Regions from separate parts of the Faecalibacterium sp. OF03-6AC genome, predicted to be linked through region 2. Evidence: predicted binding sites of a transcription regulator. Region 2 holds the regulator's gene; the other holds the start of a gene.
What was found. The regulator Rex, encoded in region 2, represses fermentation and respiration genes when NADH is low (regulators of the CRP and FNR family bind a similar motif). The targets are predictions, from matches to a motif close to ATTGTTAANNNNTTAACAAT.
Positions count from the first base shown of each region.

Region 1: coaD (pantetheine-phosphate adenylyltransferase) is a predicted target of Rex. The motif match lies at 6,073-6,092, and genes of this name have one in related genera.

Region 1 is NZ_QUEN01000005.1:128,871-143,962, forward strand. Features, by position in the region: gene acrA (acryloyl-CoA reductase electron transfer subunit beta) at 1-81, opposite strand, end outside; gene acrB (acryloyl-CoA reductase electron transfer subunit gamma) at 103-897, opposite strand; gene DXA66_RS07560 (acyl-CoA dehydrogenase) at 915-2,084, opposite strand; gene DXA66_RS07565 (3-hydroxyacyl-CoA dehydrogenase family protein) at 2,189-3,061, opposite strand; gene DXA66_RS07570 (enoyl-CoA hydratase-related protein) at 3,259-4,044, opposite strand; gene DXA66_RS07575 (acetyl-CoA C-acetyltransferase) at 4,167-5,384, opposite strand; gene coaD (pantetheine-phosphate adenylyltransferase) at 5,464-5,970, opposite strand; gene DXA66_RS07585 (butyryl-CoA:acetate CoA-transferase) at 6,484-7,830, shown strand; gene DXA66_RS07590 (AI-2E family transporter) at 7,879-9,144, shown strand; gene glmS (glutamine--fructose-6-phosphate transaminase (isomerizing)) at 9,534-11,354, opposite strand; gene DXA66_RS07600 (hypothetical protein) at 11,656-12,213, opposite strand; gene DXA66_RS07605 (DUF5685 family protein) at 12,210-13,079, opposite strand; gene DXA66_RS07610 (class I SAM-dependent RNA methyltransferase) at 13,352-14,557, opposite strand; gene DXA66_RS07615 (S1 RNA-binding domain-containing protein) at 14,663-15,092, opposite strand, start outside.
Region 2 is NZ_QUEN01000002.1:175,652-190,743, reverse strand. Features, by position in the region: gene DXA66_RS03070 (TetR/AcrR family transcriptional regulator) at 1-487, opposite strand, end outside; gene DXA66_RS03065 (RND family transporter) at 737-2,836, shown strand; gene DXA66_RS03060 (hypothetical protein) at 2,844-4,754, shown strand; gene DXA66_RS03055 (glycoside hydrolase family 105 protein) at 5,035-6,180, opposite strand; gene DXA66_RS03050 (glycoside hydrolase family 28 protein) at 6,185-7,741, opposite strand; gene DXA66_RS03045 (helix-turn-helix domain-containing protein) at 7,825-8,643, shown strand; gene DXA66_RS03040 (carbohydrate ABC transporter permease) at 8,728-9,585, opposite strand; gene DXA66_RS03035 (carbohydrate ABC transporter permease) at 9,596-10,525, opposite strand; gene DXA66_RS03030 (ABC transporter substrate-binding protein) at 10,738-12,129, opposite strand; gene DXA66_RS03025 (thymidine kinase) at 12,730-13,347, opposite strand; gene DXA66_RS03020 (redox-sensing transcriptional repressor Rex) at 13,434-14,075, opposite strand; gene DXA66_RS03015 (ClpP family protease) at 14,307-15,017, shown strand.

The DNA.
Region 1 (15,092 bases), on a different contig from region 2:
CTCGAAATCAGTGGACATCAGTGCGCCCTGGCGCTGCTCGCAGAAGACCCAGACGCCCTTGTATTCGTTAAAATCAGCCATTGTAATCCTATGCTCCTTTCATCAGATCAGGTGCTTCTTGGCCAGGATACCAGCCAGCTGGGCAGCAACATCGTCGCCCTTCAGCATGGTGCCTGCGCCCTTCTGCGGAGGAGTGAAGGACTTAAAGACGTTCGTCGGAGAACCCTTCAGACCGATGGTATCAACCTCGATCAGCGGATCGTCCTTCAGTGCGTTGTAATCAAACACTTCCATCGGCTTATCGTAGCAGGTGAAGATGCCGTTCACGCTCATGTAACGGGGCTGGTTCAGCTCCTTGATGCAGGTCAGCAGGCAGGGAGTCTGCACCTTGACCATCATGTAGCCGTCTTCCAGCATACGCTTCACAGTCAGGGTGTTGCCATCCTTCTGGATGTCTGCCACATAGGTGACCTGAGGCAGATGCAGCTTTTCAGCGATCTGCGGGCCGACCTGTGCGGTATCGCCATCGATTGCCTGACGGCCGCAGAACACAACGTCCTCGGGGCCAACGCCGATCTTGTTGACAGCAGCAGCCAGGATCTGGCTGGTTGCAAAGGTATCGGAGCCGCCGAACTCACGGCCGGAGACCAGAACAGCCTTATCAGCGCCGCGGGCCAGCAGCTCACGCAGCATGCCTTCTGCCGGCGGGGGACCCATAGTAACAACAACGACCTCGCAGCCGGTCTCGTCCTTCAGCTTCAGAGCAGCCTCCAGAGCGTTCAGGTCATCGGGGTTGGTGATGGTAGCCATCGAAGCACGATCCAGAGTGCCGTCAGCCTTAACGGCGACCTTGCCGGAGGTATCAGGAACCTGCTTTACACAAACAATTGCTTTCATTGTAACTCTTGCCTCCCTTACTTCAGCAGCGCGCCGGAAATGACCATCATCTGCACTTCGCTGGTGCCCTCGTAGATCTCGGTGATCTTGGCATCACGCATCATGCGCTCGATGGGATAGTCACGGGTGTAGCCGTAACCGCCGAACAGCTGCAGGCAGCGGCGGGTCACATCGCTTGCGGTGCGGGCTGCGATCAGCTTTGCCTGAGCAGCCTCGACGCTGTAGCGGACCTTCTTACCGTCCATAGCCTCCTGCTTCTTCAGAGCAGCGGCGTAAACCAGATACTTTGCAGCCTCAACGCGGGCCTTCATCTCAGCCAGCTCGAACTGAGTGTTCTGGAAAGCTGCGATGGCACGGCCGAACTGCTTGCGCTCCTTGACGTAAGCCACGGTCTCCTCCAGAGCGCCCTCGGCAATGCCCAGAGCCTGAGATGCGATACCGATACGGCCGCCGTCCAGAGTAGCCATAGCCAGCTGGAAGCCCTTGCCGCGCACGCCCAGCATACGATCCTTCGGAATGCGGCAGTCCTCAAAGATCAGCTCGCAGGTAGAAGAACCGCGAATGCCCATCTTGTCCTCAGCCTTACCGACGGAGAAGCCCGGGTCGGTACGCTCCACGATGAAAGCAGAGCACAGCTTGGTGGGACGGCCCTTCTTGTCCAGCACATTGTCGGTGACGGCAATGACGATGAACACATCAGCAAAACCTGCATTGGTGATGAAGATCTTGGAGCCGTTCAGCACCCAGCAGTCGTCCTCTTCCTTTGCAATGGTCTGCTGGCCCTGTGCATCGGTGCCGGCACCCGGCTCGGTCAGGCCGAAAGCACCCAGCCACTCACCGCTGCACAGCTTGGGCAGATACTTTGCCTTCTGCTCGGGAGTACCATTTTCATAAATAGGAGCAGCACACAGGCTGGTGTGAGCAGAGACGATGACACCGGTGGTGCCGCAGACCTTGCTCAGTTCTTCCACTGCCATGACGTAGGACAGCACATCGCCGCCTGCACCGCCGACCTCAGTCGGGAAATAAATGCCCATCATGCCGAGCTTGCCCATCTTTTCGACGGTCTCTTTGGGGAAGTACTCTTCCGCATCAACCTTCTTTGCCAGGGGCTTGACTTCGTTCTCAGCAAACTCGCGGTACATTTTCTGTACCATCTGCTGCTGCTTGGACAGAGTAAAATCCATCGCTATATCCTCCTAACGGGTCTTTTTCATTTACCGGAATTGCCCGGTGCAAACAAATTCCTCCCGGCCGCTTTTCCACGGTCGGGAGAAACGTTTATCAGAATTTACAGCTGGTCAACAGGGGTCTTGGTGCGGTCTGCGTTGTAAACGTAGAAGCCCTTGCCGCTCTTGCAGCCCAGGTTGCCGCCGCGGACCATCTTACGGATCAGCGGGCAGGCACGGTACTTGCTGTCGCCGGTCTCCTTGTACAGCACATCCATGATGGCCAAGCAGATATCCAGGCCGATGAAGTCGCCCAGCTCCAGGGGACCCATGGGGTGGTTGGCACCCAGCTTCATAGCGGTGTCGATGCCGGCGATATCGGAAACGCCTTCCATCTTGATGAAAGCAGCTTCGTTGATCATGGGGATCAGGATACGGTTGACAACGAAGCCTGCAGCCTCGTTGACCTGAACCGGCTGCTTGCCGATGGCAACAGAGATCTCCTTGATCTTCTCAACGGTCTCAGCGGGAGTGTTGCAGCCTGCGATGACCTCGATCAGCTTCATGCGGTCTGCGGGGTTGAAGAAGTGCATGCCGACCAGCGGACGGCCAACGCCCTTGCCGATCTCGGTGATGGACAGAGAAGAAGTGTTGGAAGCGAAGATGCACTCGGGCTTGCAGATCTTATCCAGTTCGCCGAAGGTGGTCTGCTTGACCTTCATATCCTCAAAAGCAGCCTCAACGACCAGATCGCAGTCAGCGCACAGGTCTTCCTTCAGGCCCGGGGTGATGGCAGCAACGATAGCGTCTGCCTTTTCCTGCGTCATCTTTCCCTTGGCAACTAGCTTCTCGTAGCCCTTCTTGATCTTTGCCAGACCATTCTCGGCCCACTCCTGCTTGATGTCGCACAGAGCAACGGTGTTGCCCTCAACCTGTGCAAATGCCTTTGCGATGCCCTGGCCCATGGTGCCAGCGCCGATAACACCGATCTTCATAGGAAACCTCTCCTTATCAATCAATAATGTAGTTGATTTGCATCAAATGGTTACTCCTTCAGCCACGGCTTCGCCGTGACAGCTCCCTCAAGGAGGGAGCCTCTGGCGAAGAGATAAAGCTTTCGGTTTTGCCAAGGTCTCCCTCTCAGAGGGAGGTGGCATCGTGCAAGCGATGACGGAAGGAGTCTTTTTCGATTTTAGTTGTTGGTGAACACTGCCTTGGGCTTCGGCTTCTCACGGCTCAGGAAGCAGGCCATGCCTTCCTTCTGGTCGTGGGTCTCGAAGCAGTCGCCGAACAGCTTTTCCTCGACCTCAACAGCCTTCTCGATGGGCAGGCTGATGCCGCCGTTGATTGCCTTCTTGCAGTTGCGCACAGCGATGGGTGCATTCTTTGCGATCTTGCCGGCCAGCTTCAGCACGTTCTCCATCAGTTCAGCCTGAGGATACACAGCGTTCACCAGACCAATGCGCAGAGCCTCGTCCGCCTTGATGTTCAGTGCAGAGTAGACCAGCTGCTTTGCCATACCCATGCCGACCAGACGTGCCAGACGCTGGGTGCCGCCGAAGCCCGGGGTGATGCCCAGACCCACTTCCGGCTGGCCGAACACAGCGTTGTCAGAGCAGATGCGGATGTCGCAGCTCATAGCCAGCTCGTTGCCGCCGCCCAGTGCAAAGCCGTTCACGGCTGCAATAACGGGGATGGGGAAGCTCTCGATCATCAGGAACACATCATTGCCCAGCTTGCCGAAGGCCTCGCCCTCTGCCTTGGTCATGGTGCTCATTGAGCCGATATCTGCGCCTGCCACGAAGCTCTTGTCGCCTTCGCCGGTCAGAACGATGCAGCGGACAGTCTCCTGATCCACAGCCTCAAAAGCTGCCTTCAGGTCTGCCAGAACTTCGGGGTTCAGGGCATTCAGTGCCTTGGGACGGTCGATGGTGATGATCTCAACTGCGCCCTGCACCTCGGTTTTTACAAATGCCATTGTGAAAACCTCCAATTCAAATCTTATCAATTATCACAAACAGCCCCCGGACGGAGGAAAGGCTCTCCGGTTCCCTTCCCCGTCCGGGTCTGTCATTCAGTCAGGATTCCAAGAGGTGGAACTTAGTCCATCTCAACGATGGTAGCGCAGCCCATGCCGCCGCCGATGCACAGGGTAGCCAGACCCTTGTGAGCACCACGGTGCTTCATAGCATACAGCAGGGTGACCAGGATACGAGCGCCGGAAGCGCCGACCGGGTGGCCCAGAGCGATTGCGCCGCCGTTGACATTCAGCTTATCCTTATCGAAGCCCAGAGCCTCGCCGACAGCGATGGACTGTGCTGCGAAGGCCTCGTTTGCCTCGACCAGATCCATGTCAGCAACGCTCATGCCGGTCTTAGCCATGACCTTCTTGGTAGCAGCGATGGGGCCCAGACCCATGACTTCCGGCTCAACGCCAGCCAGAGCACCTGCGACCCAGGTAGCCAGAGGCTTCACGCCCAGCTCCTTGGCCTTCTCCTCGCTCATGACGACCAGAGCAGCAGCGCCGTCGTTGATGGCAGAGGAGTTTGCAGCGGTCACGATGCCGTCCTTGGTGAAAGCGGGCTTCAGCTTTGCCAGCACTTCGGGAGCGCTCAGACGGGGACCTTCATCGGTATCGAACACGGTGTCACCCTTCTTGCCCTTGATCACAACGGGAACGATCTCGTCCTTGAAAGCGCCGTCCTTGATGGCCTTGTCAGCCTTCAGCTGGCTGTTGTATGCGAACTCGTCCAGCATCTCACGGGTGATGGGGCTGTAGCCGTATTTCTTCTGATAGGTCTCGTTGGTGCAGACATTCTCAGCGGTCATGCCCATGTGCTTGTTGAAGCCGCAGGCATCCCACAGAGCATCGTTGACCATGGTATCCACGATCTCGCTCTTGCCCATGGGTGCGCCCATGCGGTAGCCGTAACGAGCCTTCTGCAGTGCGAAGGGAGCCATGTCCATGTTCTCCATGCCGCCTGCGACCACGATGTCAGCATCGCCAGCCTCGATCATCTGAGCAGCCATGTTGACGCAGTTCAGACCGGAACCGCACACCACGTTGACGGTGACAGCCGGGGTCTCGATGGGCAGGCCAGCCTTCAGAGCAGCCTGACGAGCGACGTTCTGGCCCAGACCGGCCTGAATGACGCAGCCCATGTAGACATGGTCGACCTGCTCGGGAGCGACGTTTGCACGGTTCAGAGCTTCCTTGATGACGATGGAGCCCAGCTCAGCTGCGGGAACGTTTGCCAGAGTGCCGCCGAACTTGCCAATAGCGGTACGGCATGCAGATGCGATAACGATCTTTTTCATGTGAATAGCCTCCTGAATTGTGTATGTGTTACTTTTCGTAAGCCATTTTTATCAAAACGCCCGTAGGCGCTTTTACAAATTAGGTCTCGGGGTCTTTTTTCTGCCGGATCAGCGCATACTTTTCGTTGACCGCTTTTTCCACACTGGGTGTGACGAACTTGCTGATGTCGCTGCCGTAGTAAGCTGCCTCTTTTACAATGGTGGATGAAAGGTAGCTCCACTTGATGCTCGTTGCCAGAAACATGGTCTCGATGCCGGGCATCAGTGCGTGATTGGTCTGCGCAAGCTGGATCTCGTTTTCAAAATCCGTCACCGCCCGCAGGCCCCGCACCATCACCGAAGCGTGCCGTTTCTTGGCGAACTCCACGGTCAGGCCGTCGAAGCTCTCCACCGAAACATTCTGGATGCCCTTGCAGCATTCTTTTAGAAGCTCCACGCGCTCCTCCACGGTGAACAGCGGATTCTTTGCGCTGTTGTTGAGCACCGCCACGATCAAATGATCGTTGATCTTTGCCGCACGCTTGATGATATCGAGATGCCCTTTTGTGACCGGATCGAACGAACCGGGATAAACTGCTGTTGCCATCGTTTGGTGTCCTCCTTGGGCGCTGTGAAAAGCGCGTTTTGGTTCTGCCATGATAGCACTTTCCAGTCTTGGGTGCAAGATTTTGTGCAAGCTGTACGTTTTATCGTTAAATTTTAAACAATCAACGTTGTGCCACATCGCGGCAACTTGCTACGCTATAAGTAAACCACATCGTCAAAATTTTATCAAGTCCTTTTGCAAAGATTTTTGGTTTTTAAGCACCAAACAATCGTTCAAAAACTCTGCGAATTTTGTCCATATTGCCAGTCGGCCAAAATTTTCTCGATAAACTATTGATTCCGCACATTGTTAATGTTATAACTAAGTTGCGCAGATCTGCTGCCCTGTCCGGCAGCTGCCTTCTGCTGGTTATCAGGATATCGTCCGCCTGTGTCAGAGCTGTGTTCAAATTGTCAACAGGTGGTAAACATCCTGCAAAGATTTGTTCGCGCAGGAAGAGTAAATGATAAATTTACAATTCCTTTATTTTATTATAGGAGAGGATGGTTTATAATGGATTTTACGGAACTGTATGCTCAGAAGAAAATGACCGCCGCTCAGGCTGCCGCACTGGTCAAAAGCGGTGACTGGGTGGATTACGGCTGGGCTGTGAACACCCCTGTGGCGGTGGATGCCGAGATCGCAAAGCGTCTGCCTGAGCTGGAAGGTGTCAACTTCCGCGGCGGCATCCTGATGTGGGTGCCCGCGATCTTCCAGATCGACGATCCCGCTGCACACATGACATGGAACAGCTGGCATATGGGCGGCATTGAGCGCAAGGCCATTGCACAGGGCTTCTCCTTCTACTCCCCCATCCGTTATTCCGAGCTGCCCCGCTACTACCGCGAAAGCCCGGATCCGCTGGATGTGGCGGTGTTCCAGGTGACCCCCATGGACGAGCATGGCTACTTCAACTTCGGCCCCAGTGCATCTCATCTGGGTGCTGTGTGCGAAAAAGCCAAGAAGATCATCGTTGAGGTCAACAAGAACATGCCCCGCTGCCTTGGCGGCATGGAGAACTGCATCCACATTTCTCAGGTCACCGGCATCGTGGAAGGCGAGAACCCGCCCATCGGCCAGATGGCCGCTCCCGGCGCTGCTACCGAAGTGGATCTGAAGGTTGCCAACCTGATCGTTCCGCAGATCCCCAACGGTGCCTGCCTGCAGCTGGGCATCGGCGGTATGCCCAATGCCATCGGCAGCCTGATCGCACAGAGCGATTTGAAGGATCTGGGCGTGCACACCGAAATGTATGTGGATGCCTTTGTGGATATCGCCAAGGCCGGCAAGATCACCGGTGCATGCAAGCAGCTGGACAAGGGCCGTCAGGTCTACGCCTTCGGTGCCGGCACCCAGAAAATGTACGATTACCTGAACGATAACCCGGAGTGCATGTCTGCACCCGTGGACTACACCAACGATATCCGCAGCATCTCCGCACTGGATAACTTTATTTCCATCAACAACGCTGTGGACATCGACCTGTTCGGTCAGGTGAACGCCGAGACTGCAGGCCTCAAGCACATCTCCGGTGCTGGCGGTCAGCTGGACTTCGTTCTGGGCGCATACCTTTCCAAGGGCGGCAAGAGCTTTATCTGCCTGTCCTCTACCTTCTTTAATAAGAAGACCGGCCAGCTGGAGAGCCGCATCCGTCCCACTCTGGAAAACGGCAGCATCATCACCGATACCCGTGCCAACATCCACTACCTGTGCACCGAGTACGGCTGCGTGAACCTGAAGGGCCTGACCACCTGGGAAAAGGCCGAAGCTCTGATCAGCGTAGCACATCCCGACTTCCGTGAAGACCTGATCAAGGAAGCCGAAAAAATGCACATCTGGCGCAGGAGCAACAAAATCTGATAAGTGCCGCGGAGATTCCTGCTGTCCGCGGCTGAAATGGAGTCTATCATGATGGACAAAAAGCCGCACATCAAGCCCTATCTCTACGGGATGTTGGCAGGATTTGGAGCGATCTCCCTGAGCATCATCTTCTTTTTCCTGATCTACCGCTTCGATGGTTTTGGCGATGCCATCTCCACGCTGACCGGCATTCTGATGCCATTCATCTACGGTGCCGTCATCGCCTACCTGCTCAAGCCCGTGTGCAACACCATCGAGAGCTTTCTGCGCCGGTTCATCCCGGAAAAGATGCATGGTCTGGTCAATGTGCTGTCCGTTGCGCTGACCATCCTGTTCGGCCTGCTCCTCATCTACGCTTTGTGCATGATGATCATTCCGCAGCTCATTACCAGCGTGACCACCCTGTACTACACTGCGCAGCGCAACCTCGCAAAGTTCGTGCAGTGGGCGAATCATGTGGAGTTCATTGAGAACAACCAGCAGATCATGGACATGCTCAACTCTGCTTATGCCACCATCAGCACCAATATCGATGATCTGATCAAGACCCGGCTCCTGCCCTCCATGCAGAACATCGTCAGCGGTGCCGCAGTGGGTGTGCTGAACGTAGTGACCATGGCCAAGAACCTGATCATCGGCATCATCGTGGCCGTGTATATGCTGGCCAGCCGCAAGCGCTTTGTGCAGCAGGCCAAGCTGGTGCTCTACAGCATCTTCAAGCCTCGCTGGGCAGAGCTGATCAAGGAAGAAGTGAAATACGCCGATAAGATGTTCGGCGGCTTCATCAACGGCAAGATCATGGATTCCGCCATCATCGGCGTGCTGTGCTATATCGGCTGCCTGATCTTCAAGTTCCCCAGTGCCCTTCTGGTTTCCGTGATCATCGGCGTGACCAATGTGATCCCCTTCTTCGGCCCGTTCATCGGTGCCGTGCCCGCCACCCTGCTGATCCTCATTCAGAACCCCATCAAGGCGCTGTGGTTCGTCCTGTTCGTTCTGGTGCTGCAGCAGCTGGACGGAAACGTGATCGGCCCCAAGATCCTGGGCAACACCACCGGTCTTTCCAGTTTCTGGGTACTGTTCGCCATCCTGCTGTTCGGCGGTCTGTGGGGCTTTGTGGGCATGATCGTAGGTGTGCCGCTGTTTGCAGTCATCTATGATGTGATCAAAAAGCTGGTCATCTACGGCCTGAAGCGCAACAAGGAGATCGACCTGCTGCAGACTTACCACGACAACTTCGGTGACCCGGAGGACGATGTTCCGGTAGAAACGTCTGCATCGGAAGCACCTCCTGTCGAAACAAATAATCTATAAATCACAATGCCCCGGCATTCCATGTGATATGCTGCCCCTAGAGTAGACAGAGTAAAAAACAAAAGCTCTGAGTACTCTGGGGGTATTTTCATGTCAAGAAAGAACAATCACTATTCACTGTTGACTGCTGCAACAACCGCCGTTACCAGCACCGTCTGTTCATCCAGATGCCGATGCTGGCAGATGCCGATGCAGGCTCATGTCGGTGCCATGAACCGAGCTTCCTGATCCCGATTTTGCACAAAAAATTCGCCGTCTCCTTGTGGAAACGGCGAACAAAAACCTTATATTATTTTTTCTACTTGACAGAATGCACTTCAGTGATTCAGAGCGGGTCCTGTTTTTTTATTTCTGTTTCGTGCAGAGCTTTCTGGCTGCGTTTTATGCCGTCACTCCACGGTCACGCTCTTGGCCAGATTACGCGGCTTATCCACGTCACAGCCGCGCAGAACAGCCATATAATAGGCGAACAGCTGTAACGGCACAATGAGCTGCAGCGGCATCAGGATATCCTCATACTCATCCAGCCGGATCACGGCATCTGCCACGCCTTCCGGCACCACAGCATCCTTTGTGGTAAACAGCAGCACCCTTGCGCCGCGGCTGCGGGTCTCCTTGGCATTGGAAATGGTCTTTTCGTACACCTGTTTCTGGGTGGCCAGTGCGATCACCGGCACGCCATCGGTGATCAGGCTGATGGTACCATGTTTCAGTTCACCGGCTGCATAGGCATCCGAGTGCACATAGCTGATCTCCTTGAGTTTCAGGCTGCCCTCCAGCGAGAGCGCATAGTCGAACCCGCGCCCAATGAAGAAGCAGCTCTGGGTGTTCACATAGCGGCTGGCAAGGTACTTGATCTGCTCACAATCTGCAAGGCGCGGCTTGATGACCTCCGGTGCGCGCAGCAGCTGGGCCGTAAAGCGGCGGGTCTCTGCCTCGCTCAGCCGTCCGCACGCATAGGCCAGCCGCAGTGCAAACAGATACAGCACGCACATCTGCACCATATACGCCTTGGTGGATGCTACCGCGATCTCCGGCCCGGCGTAGGTGTACATTACATAATCTGCGGCACGTGCAATGGAGCTGCCCACCACATTCACGATGGCCAGCACCGGCACGCCGCGGCTCTTGGCCAGCTTGAGCGCTGCCAACGTGTCGCTGGTCTCGCCGGACTGGCTGATGATGATGACCAGATCGTTCTTTTCCAGAATGGGGTCCCGGTAACGGAACTCGCTGGCAATGTCCACCTCGGCGGGCACACGGGCCAACGTTTCGATGGCAGACTTGCCCACCATACCGGCATGCATAGCCGTACCGCAGCCCACCAGATGCACCCGGCCAATACCGCGCAGCACTTCATCGGTCAGCTCCGGGATGCGCAGCACCGGCAGTCCGTCCTCTACACGGGGGCTGACCGTGGCCATAATGGCCGCAGGCTGCTCGTTGATCTCCTTGAGCATAAAGTGGGGATAGCCGCCCTTTTCGGCAGCTTCCATATCCCAGTCCGCCGTCAGCTGCTGGCGCTCCACCGGCTCACCAAATTCGTTGTAGAAGCGGATGCCCTCTGTGGTGCAGACGGCCATATCCCCTTCTTCCAGCACGCTGTATTTCCGGGTATACTTGAGCAGTGCCGGAATATCCGAAGCCACAAAGTTTTCGCCCTCGCCCCAGCCGACGATCAGCGGGCTTTCCCGCTTGACTGCAAAAATGGTGTCCGGGTAATCCCGGAACAGCACGGCCAGCGCATAGCTGCCGCGCACCTTGGCAAGCGCCTGCTGCAGTGCACGCAGCGGGTCACCGGTATAGCAGCTGTCGATCAACTTTACCAGCACTTCGGTGTCCGTCTCACTCTGGAAGGTATAGCCTTTTGCGGCCAAGCGCTCCTTGAGCAGGCCGTAATTTTCAATAATGCCATTGTGCACAATGCTCACACGCGGGGTCGAATGCGGGTGGCTGTTCACATCGCTGGGCTCGCCATGGGTAGCCCAGCGGGTGTGGCCGATGCCGCAGAAGCTTTGTGCCAGCTGCTGCGCCGCCAGCTTTTCCCGCAGGGCGGTGAGCCGTCCTTTGCTTTTTACCACGCGGATGCCGCCGTCCAGCGCAAGCGCCACACCGGCGGAGTCGTACCCGCGATACTCCAGCTTTTCCAGACCATCCAGCAGCACGTCCTGCGCACTGCGCTTACCGACATAACCAACAATGCCGCACATACAAAACACCTCCATACCGACCGTTCCCGCGCAAAAAGGCGCAGTGATACCCAGTCAGCTTCCTAGTACAGTTTATGTTCTTGTATGGCTTTCTTTGAAGGGATCTGTTGCGGTATTGCTGCCGTTTTTTGCCCTTCTCTGCGGCTGGTCTAGCCCTCAGCCGGAGAAACATCCGCCGAATCTTTCGATGATTCCTCTCCTCGTCACCCTCGCGGCTGTCACCCGCGTGGCCCGGCGCTTTGCGTTACCTGTGTGCTGCGCTCTCCCCTTTCTGATGCCCCATTATAGCACAAAGGCTGGCTCAGCGCCAGCCCAAAGTTTTATGAAGTTTCGGCCGCCAGACCAGCCGGTACATCATGAGCATGTTATGCAATGCCCGGTCGTACAGCACAAAGGCAACATTGCCCATGGCCAGCGTTGCCAGCGAGACCGCCAGCGCGGTGGTGCGCAGCTCCTGCGAAATGCTGCCCGCCGGCACCAACAGAAATACCAGCCCGTACATGGCCAGCACTGTGCCGTTGCACAGCAGCAGCTTGCAGACAATGCACAGAACCGCAGGGCGGATGCGCTCAAACTTCGGCTTTGCCAGCGGGTAATACCCCAGCAAAAACACAAAGATCAGCGCTACTTCCTTATCCGGCACGAACAGCAGTGCCAGCAGGCTGACTGCCGCATAGGCCGTCAAAGCCAGCTGCATCCCGCACTCCACGCAGACTGTTGCAACAAGAAAGCCCGCCACTGCAGGCGCAATGAACATGGCAATGGGGATCACAGCTCCCAGCAGCATCAGTGCGACGCACAGCGCCGCCACAATGCCGCAGTAAGCCATGGCCCAGCTTTTTTGATGGTTTTGCTTCATGGGATCTCCCAGTTTTCATGCTCAGCACCGGCTTCCAGCGGGTCCACCGCATGGTGCAGACCAAGCAGCATGATGTTATCCAGCAGGCCGCGGTTCAATTTGATGTCCAGCATACTGTACACGCGAATCAGATCGTTGGCGGCAGCCAGTGCCTGACGGCGGGCATTCTCCACCGCCGCAGCCTGTCCCTGCAGGTCGTTGACTACGAACACGTTGTAGCGGCCACTGCGCTTGTCCATCTCAAAGCGCTCAGCCTTATCCAGCAGGTAAAAAATGCGGCCGATGCTGCTGCCGATGTAGCGCATGCTCTTGCGCTGGCTGGGGTCGTCGGTGGCAAGGGTGGAATACAGTGCACCGTAAATGTTGCTCATGGGTTCAGCGGCAAGAGAGTAGTTCTTGGCGCTCAGGTTCATCTGCACCACGGCCTGATCCCGCTCCTGCACGAACAGCCGTTCCAGCGCCGGGTTCTCCTGCACGGCACGCTCATAGGCGCGGCGCAGCAGCAAACGGTCCACCGCACGGCGCAGGCGCTTGAGCGGCCGCAGCTCGCTGTATTTGCGGTCCTGCAGGTTGTGCCAGCCCAGCAGCACCTCCACCTGTGCGGCCAGCCGGATGCCCTGGGTCTGGCACATGAGCCTGCGCCAGGCCAGTGTGCCCGGGACCCGCTTGCGCTGGCAAGTGGCCTGCCGCCCGGCCAGACTGTCCGAAAGGATGGCAAACAGCACGCCGTTGCTCCGCAGCAGATGGCAGGAATATAATCCGTACGCCTCGTACAGCTGACGTCGCACCCCGCGCAGATAGCGCAGGTAGATATTGTAATCCCGGATGGTGAGCTCCGGCAGATATGGCCGCATCCTACCCTTCATACGCACCTTTTCCTCCTCGGAAGAACCGCAGAATAATAAGGTAAGTATAATCCATTTTCAGCCCGGGTTCAACCATCCTTTGTAAAAAGAGCATGAATTTGTCTCATCTTTGCCGCACGTGGCACGGAACACAGCGTAAAACTTCCTGTGTTTGCGTTCATTTCCATCTCCTGCCAATTCAGATCCCGCTTTGTTTTTTTTTTCGGTAATTACCGGCTGCAATGTAAAAAGCCGCACTGGACAGCTCCGGTGCGGCAGGTAACATTTTTCAATTACTTCTTGTTAAAGCGGTTCGGTGCAGTGCGCTTGCCGTCAAAGCCGGACTTCGGCATCGGCTTTGCAGTGTGCTCAAGCTTGGGCGCGCTGTAGTACATATACAGCTGGCAGGGGATCATGCCGTTGTACATCTTGCGGCGCTTGTTGGCACGCTTGCCGTAGTGGGTCTCAAAATCCATATCGGCAGTGATCGCATACACGCCTGCACAGGGGTGTGCTTCCATCTGCCGGCCCAGCGTGCGGGCCAGCTTTGCAGCACCTTCAATGGTGCTCATGCGCTCGCCATACGGGGGATTCGTCAGCACGATGGCCTCCTGCTTTGCGGCAAAGTCGGCCACATCAGCCACTTCAAAGTGGCAGCGCTTTTCCACACCGGCCAGCTTTGCGTTGGCGTTGGCCAGAGCCACAGCGGCAGGGTCGATATCATAGCCAAAGGCTTCAAAGCCCACATCCAGCTTGGCCTCGGCCAGTGCCTTCTGACGCTGCTCGGCCCAGATGGCTGCCGGCACAAAGCCATAGCGCTCGGCGGCAAAGCGGCGCTTCAGGCCGGGGGCAATGTTCATGGCTTTCTGAGCAGCTTCGATCAGCAGCGTGCCGCTGCCGCAGAAGGGGTCCTCCACCAGACTGTCGCGGCGCACACGGCCAAGGTCTGCAATGGTAGCGGCCAAAGTCTCGCGGATGGGTGCCTCCATGGCGTTGCGGCGGTAGCCGCGCTTGTGCAGGCCCTCGCCGGTGGTGTCCAGCATGATCTCACACTGATCCTTGCGCAGCATGAAGCGGATCTTGTACTCCGCGCCGGTCTCCGGCAGCACAGAGGTGTGGTGCTTTGCCATCAGGCGCTTGACCACAGCTTTTTTGATGATGCTCTGGCAGGCAGGCACACTGGACAGCTGGCTGTTCAGTGAAGAGCCGGTGACCGGAAAGGCTGCGTCTGCGGGCAGCAGCTCCTCCCACGGGATATCGTACACGCCGTCGAACAGGTCATCAAAGGTGGCGGCCCTGTAGCGGGCCAGCAGCAGCATCACGCGCTCCACCGTGCGCAGATTGAGGTTTGCAGCAGCGATCATCTCTGCGCCGCCGGCAAAGCTCAGACGGCCATCGTCCACGCGGATATTCTCTGCGCCGATGCGGGTCAGCTCAAATTTTGCAGTGGATTCACACCCAAAAAAGCAGGGCGCGATCAGTTCAAATTTTGCAGGCATTGTGTTTCCTTTCTTTTATTACGGAAAAAACAGACCTGCCCGATCAAATGAGACAGGTCTGTTTCCGTTATTTTGATCAGGCTTGAAAAGCGCAGGCCTTTCCGCTCAGCGGCGGCCACCGCGGCCGCGAGGCGCATAACCACCGCCGCGGCGGTTATTGGTCTCGTGATCAAGATCGGCCATCTTCTCTTCGCTCTGGCTCTTGAAGCGGCTCATCATGTCCTCAAAACTCATGTTATCGGAACGGACGGGAGCCTTGGGCTGCCATACACGGGGTGCGCTGTCGCGGGCAGGGCCTCTGCCGCCCTCACGCGGGGGGCGGCCAGCGCTGCCGCGGCCTGCACCAAAATGACCACCCTCGCGGGGGCCGCCCGGACGGGGACCACCAGAGCGCGGACCGCCTGCAGGGCCTCTGCCCTCACGCGCCGGGCGCGGAGGCGGCGGCAGCAGGCGCTTGATGGACAGCGCGATCTTGCCATCCGGTGCAATGTTGATCACCTGCACCTTGACGATATCACCATCGTGCAGAACAGCT
Region 2 (15,092 bases):
TGCCCAATGCTGTGATGCGCTGATAAATCTCCCGCTCGGTGCGGCCGGCCATTTCCGGGCTGGTCAGCACCACATTCAGCAGCTTGCGCATCAGCGGCTCGGCTTCGCGGCTGGCCTCGATCTGATCCAGCCCCGGCCAGATGAAGTTGTGCTCCAGAAACTTGAGCACCAGCGTGTCCTTCCGCAGCGCTTCGATGATATGGTCGATCACCGCCACCATCTTGTCCGGGAAGTTTTCGAGCTCTGTCTGCTTTTCCACCGCTTCGCACGCGTCGCTCAGCAGCTGGTAGCTCACCCGGCCCAGCAGCGCCTGCATCACCGCACCTTTATCCTGAAAATACAGATAAAAGGTGCCCTTGGCCACCTTGGCCCGGCTGGTGATGTCCTCCACGCTGGTTTTTGCGGCACCTCGCTCCAGAAACAAATCATAGGCTGCCTCCAGCAGTGCCCGGCGCTTCTCCTGCTTTTTGCCCTCCACGGTACCCATTTTTCCTGACGATTCCTCTTTTCCACTCGTTTTCATTCGCTCATTTGTGTTATCTCAATCATTTTAGCAGTCCTTTCCCGATAGTGCAAGTCAAAAAAGCTATACAATTTCAGGCAGTTGATAAGAAAACTGACTTTTGGTCATTTTTGTGCTTGACACCCGGTTTGTCATGGTTATAATAGTGTTTGCTTGGAAATGACCACCAGTCATTTTACTGAGATTTTTAGCCATTTTCTATGGAGGGTTCTCATGAAAAAGATCGCACAGGGCATTGTGCGGCTGCGCAAGCTGATCCTGACAGTAGCATTCCTGCTGTTGATCCCTTCCGCAATCGGCGCAATTGCTACCCGCATCAACTATGACATCCTCACCTACCTGCCGCAGGATCTGGACTCCATGATCGGCGAGGTAGCCCTTGAGGACGATTTCCATCTGGCCTCCACCGGTATGATCACGGTAGAGGGCCTGCCCACAAACGAACTGATCGCCATGAAGAAGGACATCGAGGCTGTTCCCGGCGTGACCCAGACCTTCTGGCTCAGCGATGTGATCGACCCCAGCATCCCCACCGAGATGCTGCCCGCCGATGTGCAGCAGTTCATGTTCGGCAAGAACGATTCCACCATGCTGATCGTCCGCTTTGACGCCCCCAGCGCCAGCGACGAGACCATGGAAGCCGTCGCTCAGATCGAAAAGCTGCTGCGCAAGGACTGCTTCTTCGGCGGTATGAGCGTTATCCTGCAGGACACCAAGGCACTGGTCAATCAGGAAATGCCGATGTACATCCTGATCGCCGTGGGTGCCAGCCTGCTGGTGTTGTTCCTTTCGCTGGAAAGCACCATCACCCCGCTGCTGTTCATGCTGGGTCTTTTGTTCCCCATTGCGTACAACTTCGGCACCAACATTTTTCTGGGCCAGATCAGCTACATCACCGAAGCACTGGCCACCGTGCTTCAGCTGGGTGTCACGATGGACTTCTCCATCTTCCTGCTGCACCGCTATCAGGAAGAGAAGGAGCTGCGCTCTTCCAACGAGGAGGCCATGTCCAGCGCCATCTGCAAGACCATGACCTCCATCTCCGCTTCCAGCCTGACCACCATTGCAGGCTTCCTTGCACTGTGTGCCATGCGCCTGACGCTGGGCCGCGATATCGGCCTTGTCATGGCAAAGGGCGTTGCCCTCGGTGTCATCTGCACCGTGGTCATCCTGCCCTCCCTGATCCTTACCTTTGATAAATGGGTGGAAAAGTACAAGCACCGCACTGTGATCCCCAAGCTGAAAAAGCTCAGCTATTTTGTTTCCAATCACTCGGTGCCCATCGTGGTTATCTTTATCCTCATCCTCATCCCCTTTGCCATCGCGCAGAACAAGACCGAGGTCTACTACACTCTGTTCGACTCCCTGCCGCAGGACCTGACCGGCATCGTGGGCACCAACAAGCTGGGCGAGGACTTCGGCATGACCACCAGCCACTTCATTCTGGTGCATGACGACCTGACCGCCACCGAGGTGAGCGACCTGTGCGATGAACTCAAGGACGTGGACGGCATTACGCAGGTGGTAAGTCTGGATTCCATCACCGGCCCGGGCTTCCAGACCGAGCTGCTTCCCGACAGCATCATGGAGATCCTGCAGTCCGGTGGCTACAAGCTGATTTTGGCCAACAGCTCCTATAAGACCGGCACGGATGCCATCAACAGCCAGCTCACCGAGATGATCGACCTCATCAAGACCTTTGACCCCGAGGGTGTCATCACCGGCGAGGGTGCAATGACGAAAGACCTGATCGAAGTGGCAGATGTGGACTTCAAGAACGTCAACGTCTGGTCCATCATGGCCGTTCTGGTCATCATCGCCGTTTCCTTCAAGAGCATTTCCATCCCGGCGCTGCTGGTGGCCAGCATTGAAGCCGCCATCGCCATCAACATGGGCATCCCGTACTTCACCGGTACGCAGCTGCCCTTCATTGCAAGCATCGTCATTGGCACCATCCAGCTGGGTGCTACCGTGGACTACTCCATCCTGATGACCACCCGTTACCACGAGGAGCGCGCCTTTGGCCGCACCCCGAAGGAAGCCGCCCAGCAGTCGCTGGAGCACTGCAGCCAGTCCATCCTGACCAGCGGCCTGACCTTCTTTGCCGCCACCGTCGGTGTGGCTGCCATCAGTAAGATGGAGCTGCTGAAGAGCATCTGCCTGCTGATCTCCCGCGGCGCACTGATCAGCATGGTGGTCATTCTGGTGGTGCTGCCCGCAGCCCTGATGCTGTGCGACTGGATCATCCGCCACACCACCCTCAAGTGGATGGTACCCGAATCCGCCAACGCCAAGAAGTCTGAAAAGGAGTAATTACGTTATGAAAAAATCGCTTCGTTTCGCCAGTGCGGCGCTGGCTCTCACCCTCGCCGCAGGCTGTGCAATGCCCGCATTTGCAGCTGGTAAGAGCAGCTTTTCCAAATCCGAGACCGTCTATGCTGTGATGAACGGCGACGGCTCCATCAAGAGCACCACCGTCAGCGAGCACCTGTACAGCGCCTCCGGCCTTGCAAACGTCACCGACAAGACCACCCTGACCAACATCCAGAACACTGAGAGCGATGCCGAGTTCACCCAGAACGGGGAAGAGCTGGTGTGGAACACCAACGACACCGATGTTTACTACAAGGGCAATACCGACAAGGCCCTGCCCATCGATGTGAAGGCGACCTACGCTCTGGACGGTCAGGAAGCCGCCCTTGAGGACATCATTGGCAAGAGCGGCCACCTGACTGTGACCGTCAACCTGAAGAACAACGAGACCGACACCGTGAACGTGAACGGCAAGGACCGCACCATCGTCACTCCGCTGATCACCGCTGTGGGTGTCATTCTGGGCGGGGATGCTTCCAACGTGACCGCAGAACACGGCATGGTCGAGAGTGCCGCCAAGAGCAGTGTTGCCGCCTTTGTCACCCTGCCGGGCGTGAAGGATTCCCTGTCCGGCCTGCTGCCCGATGAGGTGGACAGCATCGAAGACTATCTGCAGGACACCGTGACTGTGGAAGCCGATGTGGAAGACTTTACCTGCCCGCAGGTCATGGTGGCCTGCGCTACCAGCACGGCCGCTCTGGGCACGAGCAACGTGTTCGACCTGAGCAGCATCAACGATCTGACCGATGGCATCAACCAGCTGAACGATGCCATGAGCCAGCTCATGGACGGCGCTTCCCAGCTGGTGGATGGCACCTCTCAGCTGGCAGGCGGTGTTCTGGCCCTGCTGGACGGTGCCAACACCCTGAACAACGGCGCTGCCGCTCTGGACGACGGCCTTGGCCAGCTGACCAACGGTCTGGACACCCTGAGCGCCAACAATGCAGCACTGAACGCCGGTGCGCAGCAGGTGGCTGACGGTGTGCTGGCTTCTGCCAACAAGACCCTGAAGGAAGGCGGCCTGATCGACGAGGACATGACATGGTCGAACTACGAGGCTGTGATCGACAACATCCTCACCATGAACGATAAGACCCTTGCTGCCGGCCGCAAAAAGATGGTGCGCACCATCTGGGAGCAGGCTCCCAGCTTCAAGGACAGCCAGCTGGATCTGGCCCTGTACCTGTCCGCGACCAAGACGAACCACGATCTGGAAGCAGCCCTCAAGCTGATGCAGAACTACGACCCCTCCATGCTGTGCGGTCTGGTACAGCTGCTGACCAGCGAGGATGCCAAGAACACCGCCAAGGCTGAGCTGAAGTATCAGGTGGAGAACAGTCAGGATATGGCCGATGTCCGCGCCCTGAAGACCAGCCTTTCTCAGATCCAGTTCTTTGTTTCCAGCGTGAACCAGTACACCGCAGGCGTGCAGACCGCTGCGGACGGTGCCCACTCCGCAAAGGATGGCAGCGCACAGCTGGCTGCAGGCACCAAGACCCTGTATGACGGCGTGAACACCCTGAACACCGGTGCAGGTCAGTTGAATGACGGCGCAGGCCAGCTGAACGACGGTCTGAACCAGTTCAACGAGGAAGGCATCTCCAAGCTGACCGGCGCGCTGGATCAGGATCAGCTCCATGGCCTGAAGACCGTGCTGGACGAGATGACCGACCGCCTGAACGACTACACCAGCTTTGCCGGTGCACCGGACGATGCCGAGAGCAGCGTGAAGTTCGTCTATAAGACCGCTGAAACTGTGGCCGCTGCCGACACCACTGCAGCCGAGACTGAGACGGTGAAGGAAGGCAATATCTTTACCCGCCTGTGGCAGCGCATCGTGAACCTGTTCAAGTTCTGATAAGACATCTTCGAGAATTCATGTTGAACCTCTTTTCATAGAGAAGGGGCTGCTGCAAAACAGCCCCAATGAAAAAATGAGATAGACTTCCCCGAAAGGGGCTGCCTATCTCATTTTTTTTTGAGATTTGCCTTTGAGTTTTCAGCATTCTGCCCGTTTTGTACGGTGAATGCGGCTGCTTTCAACATTTTAAAAGGACGCTGTTTTGCAACAGCCCCGCGGGCGATGGAATGGCCCGACTCGTGTCCGGCAAGAAAGCTGCCCGCCCACGATATGCAGTTTACTTGCGTGCGATCATTTCGGTGTAAGCCAGCACCAGCGGGCCGACACCCTTGGCATCGTTGCAGACCACCGGCTCGCTGAAGTAGTAGGCCAGAGAGCCGTCGCGGTGATCCTTGCCGCCAAGACCCGCCACCAGGCAGATGCCGTCCAGCTGCAGACTGCCATCCGGGTTCTTGGAGAGGTACTTGTCGCAGGTGCCGTAGAAGGACTTTTCGGCCCATGCGGCCATGCGTTTGGGCAGGTAGCCCAGACGCACGCCTTTGAGCACCGCGTAGGCAAACAGAGCGGTGCCGCTGGTCTCGAGGTAGTTGCCCTCCACACCGGGGTGGTCCATCACCTGCCAGAACATGCCGGTCTCCTCGTCCTGAAATTTATGCACATCCTCAATGGTCTGCTTGAGCATTGCCATGATGCCGCGGTACTCGTTGTACAGCTGCTCGTCCATCCGCTCCAGCACGTCCACCATGGCTACCATGAACCAGCCCATGGCGCGCAGCCAGAAGTTGGGGCTGCAGCCGGTGACGGGGTCGGCCCAGTACATCTGGCGGCTCTCATCGTAGCCGTGGTAGTACAGGCCGGTCTTTTCGTCCCGCATGTGCTTTTTGATATTCATGAACTGTTTGTAGCTGTCGATGCAGCCCTGCATCTTGTTAAAGCGGGTCTCGTACTCCATGTAGAAGGGCTGGGCCATGTAGGTGCCGTCCAGCCACACCTGCCACGGGTAGATGTCCTTGTGCCAGAAATTCCCCTCTTTGGTGCGGGGCTGGGTGGCCAGCTGGCTGCGGATGGTCTCGATGGCCTTGCGGTACTTTTCATCCCCAAAGATATCGTACAGGGTGAACAGGTTCTTGCCCTGATTCACGTTATCCAGATTGTACTCCTTGGGGTCGTAGGTCTTGATGGAGCCATCCTCCTGAACAAAGGAATCAATGAAGCTCTTGGAGAAGTTCAGATACTTCTCGTCGCCGGTGGTCTTGTACAGGCTCAGGCAGGCCGTGATCATGCAGCCGTCGATGTAGTTCCACTTGTTGGGCTTGCCGCTGCGCACCTTCTCGATGTTCCACATAGGTGCTTCGGCGCTGGAATTGGCGATCAGGTAGTCCACGTAATCGTCCAGCATGGTAAGAATTTCTTCATGGGTCATGGGTTCAGTCCTCCTCAAAATGGCCGACATTTGCAAAGTGCAGGCGTTCGCCCTCGTAGCCTTCGATCTTCACGTTGTGCAGGTCGATCTCCTTGACGTTCTCGGCGTAGATGGCCAGCTTCTTCACCAGAGGGCGGTTATCCGCCATAGCGGCCTGACCGGCCTCGGCATTGGGGTCAAAGGTGATAGTGACGTTCTTCATGGAAACGCGCTCAATGGGCTGCTCCGGCAGGCCGTCGAAGTAGCATCCCGCGAACTGAGCGTCGGTGGCGACGATGTCCTCCATGGTCAGGCTGCCCAGCTTCGGGGTGTACTCGTCCACGGGCATGGCATCGCGGCACTGCACATAGGGGCCGTGGCCGTCCGGGTCGCAGAAGTAGAACATGTTGATGACGAAGGGTGCCTTGACACCGCGCATCTCCACGTTGCGGAACACCAGCCCGTCGATGACGGCGGTGTTGCCGCGGCCACGGCGGGTCTTGACGCGCAGGCCGCGGTCGGTGTGGTCCATCAGGCACTGGGTGACCACCATATCCTTCACGCCGCCGCTCATCTCGCTGCCAATGACGATGCCGCCGTGGCCTTTGTCCAGCAGGCAGTTGCGGATAACGGTGTGCTCACAGCTCTTTTTCAGCTTCATGCCAAGGAATACCTTGCTGGCCTTCATGGCAATGCAGTCGTCGCCCACATGGATGTTCACGCCGATGATGCGGATATACTCGCAGCTTTCGGGGTCAATGCCGTCAGTGTTGGGGGCATTGTAAGGATTGTTGATGTTGAAGTTCAGCAGGTCAAGGTGCTTGACAAAGATGGGGTGGATCGTCCACGAATAGCTGTTCTGCACCGTGATGCCGTGCAGGCAGATATTCTCGCTGTCCACAGCAGCCACAGCGCGGGGCCGCCATGCGATGCGCTTGATCTTGGGAGTCACCCACCAGTCGCCGTTCTCGGCATCGCAGTCCAGCGTGCCCTCGCCGGTCACAACGACATCGTGCACCTGCGTGATGTTCAACAGACCCGCAAAGCTGTCCAGCGGGTTTCCCTCCCAGCCGGTCAGGTAGTATTCATCCACCTCGTTCTCGCTGGGGATCACGCCGGGCAGGATGGGGTAGTGGGTGCGGTCGTTGTCGCCCAGCAGCACAGCGCCCTTTTCAAGATAGAGGGTGGTGTTGCTTTTCAGGAACAGGCTGCAGGTGCGGTAGCGGCCTGCGGGCACGTACACTGTGCCGCCCTTGGGGCAGGTGGAAAGAGCCGCCTGCAGCTTGAGAGTGTTGTCCGTGGTGCCGTCGGCCACCAGACCGTAGCGGGAAGCATCCACAAAGAAGGTCTCGGCCTCGGTGGCAAAGGTGCAGGTCAGGCTTTCGCCCTCGGCCTGCACACCCACCGTGTACTCAGTACCGGGCAGCAGGGAGAACAGGGAGAACACGTTGGTCTGGCAGGCTTCGTAGACAGTCTTGCCGTTCAGGGTAACGGTGAACGGGTGGGCCGGACGATAACACAGGCCGTTTTCCAGCTCGAAAACAGCGCTGCGCGTCATGGAACGGATAAGCGACAGATTCATGAGAGAACCTCCTGATGGTTTTGTCTTGCCCGCAGGGTGCAGGCGTGGTATGATGGGGAAAATACAAAAATGAGGATTTTTTTATGAAACCGGAACGGGAAAAAATCACCGGCAAAGTGGCCGCAGCCACCCTGCGCCTGAATATCGGCCGCTACGAGCTGCCGCCGGATGAGGACACCTGCTATCTGCTGCTGGTGTCGGAGGGCAGCGTCACGCTGGAATACGAGAGCGGGAATGTGCTGGTAAACCCCGGCAGCGCCGTGCTGCTTGGCCCCGGCGGCTGCAGCTTTGCACAGACCGGCAGCGCCGTGCCGCAGATCGTGGGATGCCACTTTCCGCTGGGGATGCTGCATGATTTGAAAAACACAGCCGGGCGGGATTTCGGCCGCCTGTTTGCGCCCGGGGAGCGCACAGTGCTGTATGCACCGGTGCAGTGGCAGAGCCGCATCCGTACCCTGCTGGAAATGATGGCCAGCGCCAGCACCGAGCAGGATTACCCCGGCCCGCTGTACCTGCTGCTGATCCTGCACTATGTGGAGCAGGAGTGCATTGCCGAGAGCAGCGCCGTGGCGCGTCCCCACAACGAAACGGTGGAGCGGATCTGCGCCTACCTTGCGGCCAATTACCGGCAGAAGTTTTCCCTCACCGAGGTAGCGGCGCAGTTTTATCTTTCGCCCTACTACCTGAGCCGTTTGTTCCGGCGGGTAACGGGCCAGTCCATCGTGGATTACATCAACAACCGCCGCATCGAAGCGGCCCAGAAGCTGCTGGAAACGACTGAGCTTTCCATCAGTGCGGTGGCAGAACAGACCGGCTTTGCCAGCGCCGCCCATTTCCGCCGGGTGTTCCGCGATGTGATGGGTACCGGCCCACTGCAGTACCGCAAAGGACATAAGAAATAAGAAACACCCCCTGCACCATCTACGGGAACGGCACAGGGGGTGTTTGTTTGTATCAGATGATCTTACGCTGTGCGGGGAAAGGGCTTAGCCCTTGACGGCACCGGCAGAGATACCTTCAACGAACTGGTCCTGTGCACAGAAGAAGACGATCAGCTGCGGCAGGATGGAGATGAGGGACAGAGCAAGGATCTTGTTCCATGCGAAACCGGTATCACCGTCCATGGACAGCTTGACGAACAGGGACATCGGGTACTTACCGGGAGTGCTGACGTAAAGCAGCGGACCCATGAAGTCGTTGCAGCTCCACATGAACTGGAACAGTGCGCAGGACACCAGAGCGGGGCCAAGCATGGGCACGATGACCTTGTACAGGGTCTGGAAGGAGGAGCAGCCGTCGATGGCAGCGGCTTCGTCCAGATCACGGGGGACATTGCGCATGAACTGCACCAGCTGGTAGACGAAGTAGGTCTCGGTCGCAAATGCGCAGTGCACCCAGATAGCCAGATAGAAGGGGCTGTCCAGCCAGCCGAACTTGTTGTACAGCAGGTACTGCGGCACGTTCAGAACGACCTGCGGCAGGAACAGGGTGGCCAGCATGATGTTGAACATCAACTTACGGCCGGGGAAATCGAAGCGGCCAAAGCCGTAGGCAGCCACACAGGCGGAGACCACCGTGCAGATCACCTTGGGGATGACGTAGCTGTAGGTGTTCAGCATGGCCTGCAGGATGTTGATGGAACCGCCGAAGTTGTTCAGTGCGCCGCGGTAGCCATCCAGAGTGGGGTGCTTGATCCACAGGCTGATGCCTGCAAAGATCTCGCTGTTGTCCTTAAAGGTAGCGCTGATCATCCACAGCAGGGGATAGATCATGATAACGCCGACCAGGATCAGGACGAAATACTTGAAGAAGGTTGCAATTTTGTTCGATGTTTTCATTCCCATACTGGTCACCTTACCTTTCGTCAGAGTAGTAGACCCACTTCTTCTGGCTGGTGAATGCAATGATCGTCAGGATGCAGACGATGATGAACATGATCCATGCCAGAGCGGATGCCATACCCATGTCATAGGACTTGAATGCGTAGTTGTAGACCAGCAGAGAGATCAGCGTGGTGGAACCACGGGGGCCGCCGTTGGTGATGATGTAGGGGCCATTGAACTCCTGGAAAGCCTGGCAGATCTGAGTGACCAGATTGTAGAAGATGATGGGGGTGATCATCGGAACGGTGATGGAGAAGAACTGACGCCACTTGCCGGCACCATCAATGGTAGCGGCTTCGTACAGGTCTGCAGGCACACCCTTCAGAGCGGCCAGGAACAGCACCATGGCGGAACCAAACTGCCAGATGCGCAGGAAGCAGATGATCCACAGCGCGTAGCTGGGGTCAGACAGCCACTCGGGGCCCTGCACCAGACCAAAGGTGACAGCGCGCAGCACGGTGTTGAGCAGGCCATCCACGCTGAACACAGCCTTCCACAGAACGGCGATTGCAACAGAGCCGCCCAGAATGGAGGGAATGTAGTACACCGTGCGGAACAGGTTGACGCATGCAATCTTGAAGTTCAGGATGTATGCGATGAACAGCGCAAAGACCAGCTTCAGAGGCACGGTAATGAAAGCGTACTTGAAGGTGATGAGCAGCGCCTTGGTGATCTTGGTGGTGGTAAAGGCCGTGATGTAGTTGGCCAGACCAACGAACTGGGTGCCGCTCTTGAAGAAGTTCATATCGGTGAAGCTGTAGTACAGCGACTGACCGAAGGGAACTGCCTTAAAGACGACGAAGCCGATGATCCAGGGAATCAGATAAAACAGACCCTGATATTTGTCCAGCCACTTCTGGAACGGGGTGCGCCCGACGGCGGGAGCATTGCTTTCTTTCATCTGGGAAATCCTCCTTTTTAAGGAATTTCGGAGCATGAGACGGACGAAGGGGGGGGTAACAGACCGGATACAGCTTTGTCAAGAATTTGTAACATATTCCTGACAAAAAAGGGGCATCTGCCGTATGGGCGGCAGGTGCCCCTCCGTTTTGGTCAAAGGGTGCCTTTTATGATATGTACGTCACCGCACACAGCGGCACTCTGAAGAAAAACTTAGCCGATGGTGTAACCAACAGACTCCATGCCGTCCAGCAGGGTATCAACAACATCTGCACCGGAAACGCCGTCGTAGTCAACGGTGTCGAACACTTCCTGATAGATGCCGGTGCCGGAAGCCTTCAGGTCGTTGTTCTCGAACAGGGGATCCAGCTTGTTGGTGGTGAAGGCCATGACCTTTGCATTTGCCTCAGCAACCAGATCCTTGACAGCGCCGGCTTCCTGAGCAGCAGCCAGACCAGCCTTGGAAGCGGGGATGCCGCACTCGGAACCCATGATGGCAGCGCCCTTGCCGTTGTTCAGCAGGAAGTCGATCAGGGTAGCAGCCTCAGCAACGCACTGGCTGGTCTTGGTGATAGCCAGACCCATGGAGACCTTGGAGAAGCCGCCGTTGTTGTCGCCGAACTTGATCTCTTCGCCAACGGTGAAGCCGTCCTTGTTGGCATCATCCAGAGCGGAGGAGTACTTGGAAGCAGCGGAATCCCACTCGAAGATACCTGCGATCTTACCGGTGATCCACTCGTTGGACTGGTGGGTAGCGGTATCGGAGTTAGCGGAGTAGTAGGTCTTCAGGTTCATCATGACGTGGCCATCCACCAGGCTCTTGATGAAGTCGATGCCCTCAGCGATCTCGTCCTCGGTGTAGTTCAGGGTAGAGGTGACGGGATCAGCCCAGTCCTTGCCGTACTTGGACTCGAGGTAGAACACCATCAGGATCATACGGTCGTATGCGCCCAGGTGCATGGGGTAGTAATCGTCGCCCAGCTTCTCCTGGAATGCCTTGCCGGCAGCCATCAGATCATCCAGAGACTTGGGAACTTCGGTGATGCCAGCCTTGTTGAAGGTGGTCATGTTCCAGAAGAAGATACGGCCGGTCATGGAGACAGGCACGCACTGCTGAGCGTTTGCAACGTAGCAGGCATCCAGAGCAGCGTCATCCCACTGGGTCAGATCCAGAAACTTGGAAACGGTGTTCAGATCCACGAACTTGCTGCCATCAGCAGAGTAGTTGTACAGCCAGTTCCAGTTCACCTGGCACACATCCTGTGCGTTGCCAGCGATGAAGGCAGCTGCCATCTTCTCTTCCCAGCCGGACCATGCGGCGAAGGTGGGCTCGATGGTGATGTTGGTGTGCTCAGCCTGGAACTCCTTGATGGCGTTCTGGTAAGCCTCGTGACGGCTGTCGCCGCCCCACCAGCTGATGGTCATGGAAACAGGGCCGTCAGACAGTGCCAGGCTCTCGTCTGCAGAAGCAGCGGGAGCGGAAGAAGCGGTGGAAGCAGCAGAGCTGGATGCAGCAGAGTTGCCGCCGCAGGCAGCCAGAAGGCCGGCAGCGCCCACAGCGCCGGTGACCTTCATAAAATCACGACGAGAAATTGCCATGCTCATTTTTGTTCTCCTCCTAAATACAGAAAACATCATCTCGAACGGGGGTTCTGCACATACCCCGTTGTATACAATTATGATAACAAAACAACAACCAAAAAGAAAGACGCAAATTGCAGATATCTAAACAAAAAACGTACAAATATTGCTCTTGTTTTCACGCGAGAATTGATGCCTTTGCTGAAATGAATAAACTTGGCTCGAAAAACTGTGCAACATGTATATTTCGCCATTTTGCATAGAAAACTGGGATGTATCATAGGGGGAACGTCGAATTTTGCAATAATTTTGTAAACATCCGGTTTCGGAACATGGAAATGTTGCATACATTGTGGCAGAGCAACACATTAAAATGGCCCGGATGCGGGCTTGCAAACTGATATATCAATAGTGCAAAAAATGTGCACTCTGATATATCAATCGCGTGAAGCGGGCATCCGGCACCGGTCTGCAGGCGTGGAAATCGGTGCTTCTTCGCCCTTTTGGGGGGTGAAGAAGCATCGACAGCGACATATTTTGCGCTGCTGCGTGGACAGCGCCTGTGGGCCGGGGAAAAAAAGAAAGACTGCCGTGTCGTTGAACACAACAGTCTTGTATACAAGCTTATTCGACCTGCGAAGCAGTTTTTTCGGCGTAGAACGCGCGTTTTGCCTTGAAGTAGCACTGGGGGCACATGCTCACGTACTGCACATCGTTTTCCAAATCGATGGCCACCTGCTCGCCCTCAAAGACGAACCTGCCGTTCACCCTGCGGCAGTTGCAGATGGCCTTGCGGCCGCAGGTGCAGATAGTCTTCATCTCCTCGATGGTGTGGGCCAGCTCCAGCAGGCGGGTGGAGCCGGGAAAGCCTTTGAGTGAAAAATCTGCCCGCAGGCCGTAGCAGATCACCGGAATGTTCAAATCCACCGTGACCATGAACAGCTGCTCTGCCTGCTGCGCAGTGAAAAACTGGCTCTCGTCGCACAGCACACAGGCCAGCGGCGCACCGTCAGCGTTGGCCGTGCGCACGGCCTCGAACACATCTGTCTCCGGCGGGATCAACAGATCAGCCTTGCGGCGCACGCCCAGACGGCTCACCAGCTCACCGCCGCCCTTGGTGTCCACCTGTGGCTTGAGAATCAGCACCCGCATCCCCTGTTCTTCGTAGTTGTGGGCTACCTGCATCAGGGCGGTGCTTTTGCCGCTGTTCATTGCGCCGTAGCGGAAATACAGTTTTGCCATTTGAAAAACTCTCCTTGCAGCAGAACCCTCTCAGTCAAAGCCTGAGAGGGTCCTTTTATTACTCTTGTTCCTTATAACAGGTATCTTCAGTCCTGATTGCGCAGGCGGTAGCCAAGGCTCATCAGGCTGTCGCCCAGATGGACGTTCTCCACCACCACATCGGGATACGGCACAGAGAGGTCATAGTGGGAGAAGTTCCAGAAGCCCTCGATGCCCAGATCCACCAGACGGCCGCTGACCTGTTCCGCACCATCGCGGGGCACACAGAGCACTGCGACCTTGGGGTGATGCTCGGCACAGAAAGACTCCAGCTCGTCGATATGGCGGATCTGGATGCCGCTGATCTCCTTGCCTACCTCGCTCTGTGCCACATCAAAGGCGGCGATCAGGCGGTAGCCGTTGGTATCGGTGGTGATAAAGCGGCTCACTGCCTTGCCCAGACGGCCGCAGCCGATCAGGATGGTGGGCAGGCGGTCACCGTTGCCGAACAGCAGGCCTTCCAGAATGGAGAGCAGGTTTTCCACCGAGTAGCCGATGCCCTGCCGGCCATTCACATCGCCGATGCAGTTGAAGTCCTGCCGTACCTGCGAAGCGGTGGTGCCCATCTGAGCAGCCAGCTCGCGGGAAGAAATGCTGTTGATGCCGTCCACCTGCAGAGAGCGCAGATAGCGGTAATATTTGGGAAGACGCTTGATAACGGGAAGTGAAGCCTTTGCAGGGGTGTTCATAGAATACTTTCTCCTTTCGCTCTATCGCAGTACTTGCCGCAGCTGCCTGCTTTACAGATGCGGCGCAGAGAAACCCCGATCCGTTTACGGGTCCATATTGCAGATATTACAATCAATTATTTAAAGTATACTGCACCGATGGAGAATGTCAAATCATTCTCAAAAAAAATTTATGAAATGTTACCGCTTTTTTGCTGCAGCGGGTCTGCATAGCCCGGCACAGGCTGGGGAATGCTGACAGAAAACGCAGGAGGAAAGCATATGAACGATGAAACGCAGCTGACCGACGAGCGTCGGCTGGAAAAGGAAGAGATCGAAGATCTGGGCACGGTCACGCTGGCCCGCGGGGAGCATGTGATCCACTGCCTGACCGTCATCGGCCAGATCGAAGGCCATTCGGAAGCGCCGCAGGGCCAGAAGACCACGAAGTATGAGCATGTGATCCCACAACTGGTGGCCGCGCAGGAGAACCCTCGCATCGAGGGCCTGTTGGTGCTGCTGAACACGGTAGGTGGTGATGTGGAAGCAGGCCTTGCGCTGGCGGAGCTGATCGCCAGCGTGTCCAAACCCAGTGCAACGCTTGTGCTGGGCGGTGGGCACTCCATCGGCATCCCGCTTGCCGTCAGCGCCCGACGCAGCTTCATCGTGCCCACAGCCACCATGACCGTGCACCCGGTGCGGCATTCCGGTGTCATTCTGGGGGTGCCGCAGACCATGCGCAGCTTTGAGCAGATGCAGCAGCGCATCACCGGCTTCGTAGCGGCCCACAGCGGCATGACCGAAAAACGCTACACCGACTTGATGCTCCACACCGGCGAGCTGGTGATGGACATGGGCACCGTGCTGGATGGACGCCGGGCCGTGAAGGAAAAGCTCATCGACGAGCTGGGCGGGCTTTCGGATGCGCTGGCGTGGCTGTATAAAGAGATCGAACGCAAATGAAGGCCGATTTTGTACAACAATAGGTTTGCCATTTTCTTCCCTGCGTGGTACAATAATAAAATCAAATAGTGTGTC